Regions from separate parts of the Mesorhizobium sp. B2-4-13 genome, predicted to be linked through region 2. Evidence: predicted binding sites of a transcription regulator. Region 2 holds the regulator's gene; the other holds the start of a gene.

Region 1 (5,335 bases), on a different contig from region 2:
GGCGCTGAAGGAATTCCGCAAGCAGAAGGGCAAGCAGGGCTGGCTGCAAGCCGTGCAGTCGAGCAAGGACCCGAGCGTCTACACGGTGCTGTTCGAAGACAGTGCAGCCCTTCTCGGCCTGGCCGTCGCCTTTGCCGGCATATTGGCGGCGGAGATTTTCAACATGCCCGAACTCGACGGCGCCGCCTCGATCGGCATCTCACTCATCCTCGGCACGACCGCAATCTTCCTGGCGCGTGAAAGCAAGGGCCTGCTCATCGGCGAGCCGGCCTCACCCGAGGTGCAGAGGAAGGTGCTGGCGATCGTCCAGCAGGATCCGGCGGTGCAGCGGGCGAACGGCGTGCTGACGGTGCATATGGGCCCGGAAGAAATCGTTGCCGGCCTGAGCATCGAATTCGAGGACCATTTGTCGGCGCCGGAGATCGAGGCCTGTGTCGAGCGCATCGAGGCGCGGTTGAAGAAGGAGATGCCTGAGATCACGCGGCTGTTCGTCAAGCCGCAGACGTCAGGCACCTGGGAAAAGCGGCGCAAGTTGATCGAATCCGCACCCGGATAGAATTCGAGTACGAACTTTTGCGACACCGCGGTCCACTTTTCGGGATTCTGGCCTCTGGACCAGAGCCCCGCCGTTGCCTCGTGTCTCCGTGCCGCTAAAATCAGCCGATCGATGTTGGAGGAATGACGATGAAGATCGACGGCGGCTGCCATTGTGGCGCCATCACCTATGAGGCGGAGGTCGACCCGGAGAAGACCTCGATCTGCCACTGTACCGATTGCCAGCAGCTGACCGGTACGGCATTTCGCGTCTCGGTGCGGGTGCCCGAAGAGGATTATCGGATCACCAAGGGCAGACCGAAGGTCTACATCAAGACCGGGTCCAGCGGCGCCAAGCGCGCCCAAGGTTTCTGCGGCGAGTGCGGCTCGCATCTCTACGCGACATCGGTGGACGACGGACCGAAGGTCTACGGCGTCCGCGTCGGTACGGCGCGGCAGCGCGAGGAACTCGTGCCGAGGCGGCAGTTCTGGCACCGGTCAGCGCTGCACTGGCTTCCGGAATTCGAGGGTATGACGACGGTCGAAGAGCAGTAGCGTTCAGTCGTCGCCTTCGACGACCCTCAATCTCAGCTGCCCGGTCTTTGAATCGGCAGCGCGCGGTGCGGCCTCCACCTTGGCAGGGGCGCCGCCGCGCGGGGCGTCGGGCTCGCCTTCTCCGAATTCCAGCGCCTCGATCTTCTGGCCACGCTTGGTCACTTTCGAGGTCGAGACGAGTATGTCTTCGATGTCCTTGGCCGACTGGCCGAAATGGCCCTGCAATTTGCGCACCCGCTCGTCGACACGCTGGACGTCTTCCATCAGCCTGATGACTTCGCCCTGGATCAGATGCGCCTGCTCGCGCATGCGCGCATCCTTGAGGATCGCCTGGATGACCTGGATCGACAGCATCAAGAGCGAAGGCGAGACGATGATGACGCGGGCACGGTGCGCCTTCTGGACAACCGCTTCGAAATTCTCGTGGATTTCGGCGAACACCGATTCCGACGGCACGAACATGAAGGCGGTGTCCTGCGTTTCACCCTGCAGCAGGTATTTTTCCGAAATGTCGCGGACATGGACCTCGATATCGCGGCGGAAGGCCTGGGCCGCGACCTTCTGCAGGTCGGCGTTATCGGCGGCCCGGATGGCATTCCACGCTTCCAGGGGAAATTTGGCATCGATGGCAAGCGACGGCGCGCCGTTCGGCATTTTCACCAGGCAGTCCGGCCGGCTGCCGTTCGACAGCGTCGCCTGGAATTCGTAGGCGCCGTGCGGCAGGCCGTCGGCGACGATCGCCTCCATGCGCGACTGGCCGAAGGCGCCGCGCGTCTGCTTGTTGGAGAGGATCGCCTGCAGCTGCACGACCTGGCCGGCCAGCGACTGGATGTTGCCTTGCGCGGTGTCGATGACCGCCAGCCGCTCCTGCAGTTTCGCCAGGCTCTCATGCGTGGACTTGGTCTGCTCGGTCATGGTCTGGCCGATGCGGCCGGTCATGGCGTCGAGCCGCTGGCCGATCGACTGCGTCAATTCGGCTTGGCGGGCGCCGAACACTTCGGCGATGGCGCCCATGCGGCCCTGCATCTCGGCCTGGGATTGCAGAATGCCGGCCATCCGCGCCTCGGCGTCGCGGGCATGGTCGGCGGCTTCCGCTGCGGCGACCGCGCGCGCCTTGGCCGAGCGCCACAGCGCGATGACGAGCGCCACGAACAAGCCGAGAAACAGCAATGTGGCGACGGCCAAGACGTGGCCGAGCGTGATAGTCGAGGCGCCGAGCCGTGCGGCGGGCTCCGAAAGGATGGTGCTCAGATCATTCATGTGGACAGCATAGCCGATTCGGCGGTCTGGCACAGATCAAAACGTGAACGAGGCGCAGGCGCACCGGTTGACGCCTTTCTATTGAGGTCTTAGGTGAAACGCCATGCCGATCAAGCCGCTTATCATTCTTCCCGATCCCATCCTGCGCCAGGTCTCCAAGCCGGTGGAGCGCGTCGACGCGCCGGTACGCAAACTGGCCGACGATATGCTGGCAACCATGTATGACGCACCCGGCATCGGGTTGGCGGCAATCCAGGTCGGCGAGCCTCTGCGCATGCTGGTGATCGATCTCGCCAAGGAAGACGAAACCTCGGCGCCACACGTCTTCATCAACCCGGAAATTCTCGAAAGCGCCGACGCGCGGTCCGTCTACGAGGAAGGCTGTCTGTCGATCCCTGATTACTATGCCGAGGTCGAGCGCCCGGCTTCGGTGAGGGTCAAATATCTGGACCGTGACGGCAAGCTGCAGGAGATCGAGGCCGAGGGGCTGATGGCAACCTGCCTGCAGCACGAAATCGACCACCTCAACGGCGTGCTGTTCATCGACCACATCTCGAAGCTGAAGCGCGACATGGTGGTGAAGAAGTTCAAGAAGCTCGCCAGGGACAAGGCGCCAGGCAAGCTGGTGGGATAGGGCAATGCCCCTTCGCGTCATCTTCATGGGCACGCCGGAGTTTTCGGTGCCGACGCTGCGCGCCATCGCCGAGGCTGGCCACGAGATTTCAGCCGTCTACACGCAGCCACCGCGCGCCGCCGGCCGGCGCGGGTTGGAACTGACGCCGTCACCGGTGCAGCGCGAGGCCGGGCGGCTTGGCATCGAGGCGCGAACACCGGCATCGTTGAAAAGCGAGGCCGAGCAGGCCGCTTTTGCCGACCTCGGCGGCGATATCGCCGTGGTCGTCGCCTATGGATTGCTGTTGCCCAAGGCAATTCTTGACGCACCCCGGCTTGGCTGCGTCAACGGCCACGCATCGCTTTTGCCGCGCTGGCGTGGCGCCGCGCCGATCCAGCGCGCCATCATGGCTGGAGATACCGAGACCGGCATGATGGTGATGCGCATGGAGGCGGGGCTGGATACCGGCCCGGTGGGACTGGTTGAAAAATGCGCCATCGGCCCCGATATGACAGCCGGCGATCTGCATGATCGGTTGATGAGTGTCGGCGCTGCCCTGATGGTGGAAGCGTTGGCGCGGCTGGAACAGAACACCCTGGCATTTACCGCGCAGGCGGCCGAAGGGGTGACTTACGCCAGGAAAATCGATAAATCCGAGACGCGCGTGGAGTGGACACGGCCCGCGGCCGAGGTTCACAATCACATTCGTGGCCTGTCGCCGTTTCCCGGCGCCTGGTCCGAGATTGAAATTGGCGGCCGTATGGAACGGCTGAAACTGCTTCGCTCGACGCTATCCGAAGGCGTGTCGCCTTCGGAAGATTTGGGCGAGTCGGGAGGAATTCTCGATGACCGGCTGACAGTCGCCTGCGGAAAAGGCGCGGTCAGGCTGGTCGAAGTTCAACGTGCGGGCGGAAAGCCCGCCGCCGCGTCGGAATTCCTGCGCGGAGCCAAGATCGAAAAAGGACTGAAATTCTCATGAGCATGATGTCGATACGCGCGGCGACGCCGCGGGACCGCGAGGCCATCCGCCTCGTCGAGGAACACGCTTTCGGCCAGCAGACGGAGGCCGGACTGGTCGACGCGTTGGTGACCGGCGGTGACGCCGTCGTCGAACTGGTGGCGGAAGAGGACGGCCAGGCCGTCGGCCATATCCTGTTTTCGCGGCTGTTCGTGCAGAACGGCGGCAAGAGCTTTGCCGCCGTGGCGCTTGCGCCGCTGGCGGTGGAGCCTTCCTTTCACGGCTCCGGCATCGGCGGCGCCTTGATCCGCGAGGCTCATATCCGGCTCAAGGACGCCGGCGAGACACTGGCCGTCGTGCTGGGCGATCCGGCCTATTACGGCCGTTTCGGCTATAGCCACGCCCGCGCAGAAAAGTTCGAAAGCGAATACCAGGGCGAGGCGCTGCAGGCGCTGGCCTGGGGCGAAGCTCCCGAATCCGGCAGGCTGGTCTACGCCTCCGCCTTCACCGCTCTCGCCGCCTAGGCGGGGGCGTATAGCCGACCGGCATGCCGCGTTTTCGCCTCGATATCGAATATGACGGCAGCCTGTTTGCCGGCTGGCAGCATCAGGCCGACCAGCCTTCGGTGCAGCAGGCGATCGAGCAGGCGATCGAGAAATTCTGCGGCGAGGCGATCCGGCTGCGGGCCGCCGGCCGCACCGATGCCGGCGTGCACGCGACCGCGCAGGTGGCGCATGTCGACCTTGCCAAGGCGTGGCCCGACGACAAGGTGCGCGATGCCATCAATGCACACCTGCAGGCGGCCGGCGCGCGCATCGTCATCCTGAAGGCCATGATCGTCCCGGACGATTTCGATGCCCGTTTCTCCGCCATCGGCCGGCACTATCTCTACCGCATCCTCAACCGGCGGGCGCCCTCGGCGCTGGACAAGGGTAAGGTGTGGTGGGTGCCGAAGCGGCTCGATGCCGCCGCCATGCACGAGGCGGCGAAGCTCCTGCTCGGCCGGCACGACTTCACCACCTTCCGCTCGACGCAGTGCCAGGCTAACAGCCCGATCAGGACATTGGAGCGGCTCGATGTGAGCCGGGCGGGCGATGATCTGATCGAGGTGAGGGCATCGGCACGATCCTTCCTGCACAACCAGGTGCGCTCGATGGTCGGCTCGCTGAAGCGGGTCGGCGACGGCGGCTGGACATCGGGCGACCTCAAGGCGGCGCTCGAGGCGCGAAACCGCGCCGCCTGCGGCCAAGTGGCGCCGCCCGACGGGCTTTTTCTCATTGGCGTCGATTATCCCGGGTAGAACCCTGGTTCTCCCGGGTAGAACCCCTGGTTCTATCCAGGATAAAGCCCGGAAAGGCTCTGGGCTCCGACATCGTCCGGCACGGAGATGCCAAGCAGCATCTGCAGCCCGAACA
Region 2 (5,335 bases):
TGGCGCCCTTGACGCCGGACGGCGCCTCCGAGGGGTCGCGGTCACGCCAATGGCCGTTATAGCGTGGCGGCAGGCCCTTGGCGCGTGCAGCCTCGCGCATTGCCTCCAGCTCGGCTGAAGTCTCGTAGCTGTAATAGGCCTTGCCCAGGCGCACCAGCTCCTCGGCCACCTCGCGATGGCGCGGCGCGCGCTCGAATTGGGAGACCGCGTCACCGTCCCACGAAAGGCCAAGCCAGGTCAGGCCATCGAGAATGGCCGATGTGGCCGCATCGGTCGAACGCTCGCGATCGGTGTCCTCGATGCGCAGCAGCATCGTGCCGCCGGTATGCTTTGCATAGAGCCAGTTGAAGAGCGCCGTGCGCGCGCCGCCGATGTGCAGATAGCCGGTCGGCGAGGGGGCAAAACGGGTGATGACCTTGTCGGGCATGGAACTCTCGGAAAACGTCTGAAGCTGGGTGCGGAGCGTGCGGACTTTCGCGCGTTGCGCGTTCATGTAGCATAGGGTGTCGAGGGCGCAAGGGGCAGACCCGATGACTGGACGAGGCCGGGGCTCGGATCGGGGCGAGGATGCCGCTATCGGCGTCAGCGAGCGATCCCTGTTTGCGGCGCTTGCGACGATCCCACTGCCATCTCCGCTCGTGGCTGCGCCCGAAACCAGGTCGCTGCAGGCAGGTGGGCAGGCGCCGGCGCCGGCTCCTGCCGCGGGCAGGATCGCGCGCGTGCGCCGGCAAGTCGGCCTGGTATCCTTGCCTCGCGTGCGCCATGGCGTGGCCCGGGCGACGGAGCTCGAACTCGACCGGGGCATCGCGTTCCTGCTGGTGCCGGTCTGTCTGGCCGTTGGGGCGATCGCCTATTTCTCGCTGGCATCCGAGCCCGACTTTGCAAAACCCGTCGCGGTCGTGGTGCTGATGGCGGTCTGTGCCTTCGTCTCGCGCTCCTGGTCGAAAACCCATCTGTGTTTCATGGCAGTGCTGTTGTGCGCGCTGGGCCTGCTCGCGGCGAAGGTCGAAACATGGCGAGCCGGAACCCGGATGCTGGGTTCGGAAATCTCCACCCAACTGACCGGCCGCGTGGTCTCGCTCGAAGAGATGGAGAGCGGCCGCATCCGGCTGACCATGGACGTGATTTCGACCGCCCGGCCAAAACTGCGCTATGCGCCGGAAAGGGTCCGGCTTTCCGCACGCAAGATACCGCAGGGAATGACCGCCGGCTCGCTCATCACAGGCTACGCCAAACTGTTGCCGCCGACCGGCCCGGTGCGGCCGGACAGCTACGACTTCTCTTTCGACAGCTATTTCGCCGGCATCGGCGGCAGCGGCTTCTTTCTCGGCAATCCAACGGTTGTTTCCGCCGACGACGGTGAGATGCCGCTATCGGCTCGCCTTTTTTCAGGCATCGAAAATGCCCGCGAAGCCATCGCCGACCACATCAGGGGCAGCGTCGGCGGCGCTGAAGGCGAGATCGCGGCGGCGCTGATCGTCGGCGTGCGCGCCGGCATACCCGATGAAATCAATGAAGCGATGCGGCGTACCGGCATCTATCACATCATCTCTATTTCGGGACTGCATATGGCGCTTGTGGCCGGCACCATCATGGGTCTGCTGCGTGGTGCCTTCGCGCTGTTTCCAGACTTTTCCGCGCGCCGGCCGGTGAAGAAATACGCGGCCGCCGCCGCACTGTTCTCGATCGCGGCCTATCTCATCATTTCCGGTGTCGTCGTTGCGGCCGAACGCAGCTTCATCATGCTGGCGGTGATGCTGATTGCCGTCTTCTTCGATCGCGCTGCGCTGACCATGCGCAATCTGGCGATCTCGGCGATCGCCGTGATCCTGGTCTCGCCTCACGAGGTCGTCGGCCCGAGCTTTCAGATGTCGTTCGCCGCGACCGCGGCCCTGGTTGGCGCTTATGCCGGCTGGGCCGATCACCGTGCGGGAAAGACGCGGCCACCGCCGCCAAAGCGATCCCTGGCGGGGTTCCTGACGCGAAAATTCCTGCTGGCGACAGGAGGATTGGCCATGACGTCCATTATCGCCGGCAGCGCCACGGCACTGTTTGCCATCTGGCATTTCCAGCGGGTATCGCCGCTCAGCCTGTTCGCCAATCTGGCCGTGATGCCGATCGTGTCGGTCGTGATGTTCCTGGCCGTCGCCAGCGCCCTGCTGATGCCATTCGGACTGGATTGGCCGGCTCTCTATCTCATGGGCAAGGGCCTGACAGCAATGATCGCCGTGTCGGCGTGGATATCGGAGCGCTCTCCGGTCGATGGAGTCGGGCTGATTTCGCAGCAATCCGTGCTGCTGGTCACCGTCGCGCTGGTTATCGCGACGATGGCGACGACATGGCTGCGGCTCGCGGCGCTGCCATTCGCGCTTGCCGGCCTGTTGACTGTGTCGCATACGCGCGCGCCCGATGTGCTGATCTCGGAAGATGCGCGGCTGGTCGCGCTGCCGATCGGCAATGGCGAACTGGCCGTCAACCGGGAACGTCCGAACGAATTCGCAACCGACAACTGGAAGCGCGCCCTGATCTCCGAAACAATCGTCAAACCGGAAATGTTCGACACGACAGACGGGCAATTCGATGTTGCCAGTCCCACCGACCTGCCGCTGGGATCGCCCTTCTACTGCCGCGAAGGCCTGTGCCTTGCCAGGCACCCTTCCGGCGCGATCATTGCCTATGTCGAGGACCGCAAGACCACCTGGAAAGCCTGCGCTTTCGCCGACCTGATCATCGTCAATGACGCAACCGCCTATGACGCCTGCCACAATCCACTGGTTCTCGTCGTCACCAAACGGCAGCTCGCCCGCAAGGGAAGCGCTGCCGTCTTCTTCAATCCCCAGTCGGCCACGACCCGGGCCGCGATCGCATTCGCCGTCGACGGACCATACCGGCCCTGGCACGAACAGCGAAAATTCTCACGCGAGGCGAGGGGGCTGCCGCCGTACAAAAAACCCGACAAGCCCGATAACAAGCCGGTTCAGTAGCGCCTGATCAATCCGACCAGCTTGCCTTGTACCTTGACCCTGTCCGGCCCGAAAATGCGCGTTTCGTAGGCTGGATTGGCGGCCTCGAGAGCGATCGAAGCGCCTTTGCGGCGGAACCGCTTCAGTGTCGCTTCCTCTTCGTCGACCAGTGCCACGATAATTTCGCCCGGGCTTGCCGTGTCGGCATTGCGGATAATGACCGTGTCTCCATCGAAGATACCAGCCTCGATCATCGAGTCGCCCTTGACCTCCAACGCATAGTGCTCGCCGCCCATGATCATGTCCGGCGGCACCGAGATCGAATGCGTCTGATGCTGGATGGCATCGATCGGCACACCGGCGGCGATACGGCCCATGACCGGGATGGACACGGCTGAAACCGCATCGTCGTCGTTGCCGGCCGCGGGCAGGCGCGAAGGCGCAGCGGCCGGCCTGATCTGGCGTCCGAGACTGCCTTGGCCAAGGCTGCCTTGGATGACGCTTGGCGAGAACTTCTTTGCCGCATTGAGGCCCGGCGCGATCGAGTCCGGCAGCCGCAGCACTTCCAGCGCGCGCGCCCGATTGGGTAGCCGGCGAATGAAGCCGCGCTCCTCCAGGGCCGTGATCAGGCGATGGATCCCCGACTTGGAGGCAAGATCGAGTGCTTCCTTCATCTCGTCGAAGGAAGGCGGTATCCCGCTTTCCTTGAGCCGTTCGTGGATGAACATCAGCAGTTCATGTTGCTTGCGTGTCAGCATGGCGGCCCCCAAGACATTGAACGAAAGGTTGAACCAGAATCGAAAAAACAAACCCAGAACAAACACTATCTGTTCCAGTTGTGTTCTGCAACCGTTTAAAGTTTAATGAATTTGTTAAGGGGTCTGAAGTTTTTTGCCCGCGACGGCGGGCAGCAACCAGTCCTTTCTGCCATCGGCAGGCGCATTGAAATCGTTTTGGTTAATGGCCTGTGGCCCATCCGCCGACGAGGCTTTGGCATCAGTTAGTTGGAAGGCTTCTCCTCGGAGGGACGTATAATTCGCGGAGCCATTATTCGCGGAACGAAACGAAACCAAAATGCCAACGATTGGTAGCTTCGGGCGGCCATGGATCCGGGCGTTCGGCGCACTCCGGCCAGCGCGTTCGAATAGGCGTCGCGGAAGCGCTGAAGTTATCCCGAACCCGCCTTCAAGCTGCCGGCGCGAGCGGCGTATCTGGTAGCGCCGCTGTCTTCGCTGTGGACATAGACGTGCAGTGTGTAGCCGATATGCGCCGTCATCAGCGCCTTGGCCCGCTCGATGTCACGGTCGAGCGCCGCTTCCATGATCGCGGTATGGTGTTCGATCGCAATCGCTTCGCGCAGCGCTTCGATTGCCTCTTCATAGCCATCCTTGAGGCCGGCCGCGGCCCGCAGTGTCGGCGCCAGACCAAGAAAGCGATGATGCCGGCGCAACTGATCCGAGATCGTCGAGCGGAACCGCAACAGCCAGTCGCATGTGGCGGCGCTCAGCAGCGCCGCATGGAAAGCCTCGTGGTTCTCGTCCCATCTGTCGACGGCCGCGTCCGAGGGATCGTCGACCGCCGTCTTGCAACGCGAGAGCCGGTAGTGGGCGGTGACCACGGCATCCTCCCACTCCCTACCGCCTTTTTCCATAGATTCGAGGAACAGGGGTATCTCGACCACCATCCTGGCGCGTGCCAGATCCTCCAGCTCGGCCCGCGACACCGGAGCCACGGCAAAACCACGATTGCTGATCGCGGTGACCAGGCGTTCGGCCTCGAGCCGCGACAGGGCTTCGCGCAACGGTGTCCAGCCGACGCCATAGGTGCCGCGCAGCGCACTCAGTTTGAGCGGGGCGCCGGGCATGAGGCGCGTGGTCAGGATGTCGCGCCGCAACAGCTGATAGGCGGCTTCCGTTTTTGTGGAACTCGTTTCATTCAGCATGGTGATCAATCCGTCGTCTGGCGAAAAGTATATATGATAGTGCGTCACAGCAACAATTATATATAATGTTTGACACAGACCAGCGGACTCACCATGATCGCCGTAGTAGCCGCGTTTCCAAGCGGCCCTGATCAAATCTGGGAGGAAATGATGTTGAAGTCGAAATCCGCTTGGTTGTCGGGCTTGGCCCTGGCAGGCGCATTGATGGTCAGTGCCGGCAGTGCCGCGGCCGATCAGATCCGTATCGGCATTGCCAATTTCGGCGAGCATCCGCAATTGAACGCCGCCATAGCCGGCTTCAAGAAGGCGCTGACGGATAATGGCTTCGTCGAGGGTAAGGACGTCGTCTACACGGAGAGCCACACCAATTTCGATGCATCGCTGGTGCCGCAGATGATCGCCAAGCTGCAGGCCGAGCAGCCCAAGCTGA

Evidence for each region. Region 2 encodes LexA, which represses DNA repair genes until DNA is damaged. Its sites were predicted from a motif close to TGTTCNNNNTGTGTTCNG; they were not measured.
Region 1: a site for LexA is predicted at 2,382-2,399, ahead of FJ936_RS00595 (DNA recombination protein RmuC). Genes of this name have one in related genera too.

Annotation. Positions count from the first base shown of each region.
Region 1 covers NZ_VFVB01000001.1:108,524-113,858, forward strand. Annotated here, with positions in the region: gene FJ936_RS00585 (cation diffusion facilitator family transporter) at 1-556, shown strand, start outside; gene FJ936_RS00590 (GFA family protein) at 685-1,089, shown strand; gene FJ936_RS00595 (DNA recombination protein RmuC) at 1,093-2,349, opposite strand; gene def (peptide deformylase) at 2,453-2,983, shown strand; gene fmt (methionyl-tRNA formyltransferase) at 2,988-3,941, shown strand; gene FJ936_RS00610 (N-acetyltransferase) at 3,938-4,444, shown strand; gene truA (tRNA pseudouridine(38-40) synthase TruA) at 4,468-5,220, shown strand; gene FJ936_RS00620 (hypothetical protein) at 5,253-5,335, opposite strand, start outside.
Region 2 covers NZ_VFVB01000004.1:592,143-597,477, forward strand. Annotated here, with positions in the region: gene gltX (glutamate--tRNA ligase) at 1-427, opposite strand, end outside; gene FJ936_RS14800 (ComEC/Rec2 family competence protein) at 531-2,984, shown strand; gene lexA (transcriptional repressor LexA) at 2,978-3,721, opposite strand; gene FJ936_RS14810 (GntR family transcriptional regulator) at 4,132-4,905, opposite strand; gene FJ936_RS14815 (ABC transporter substrate-binding protein) at 5,056-5,335, shown strand, end outside.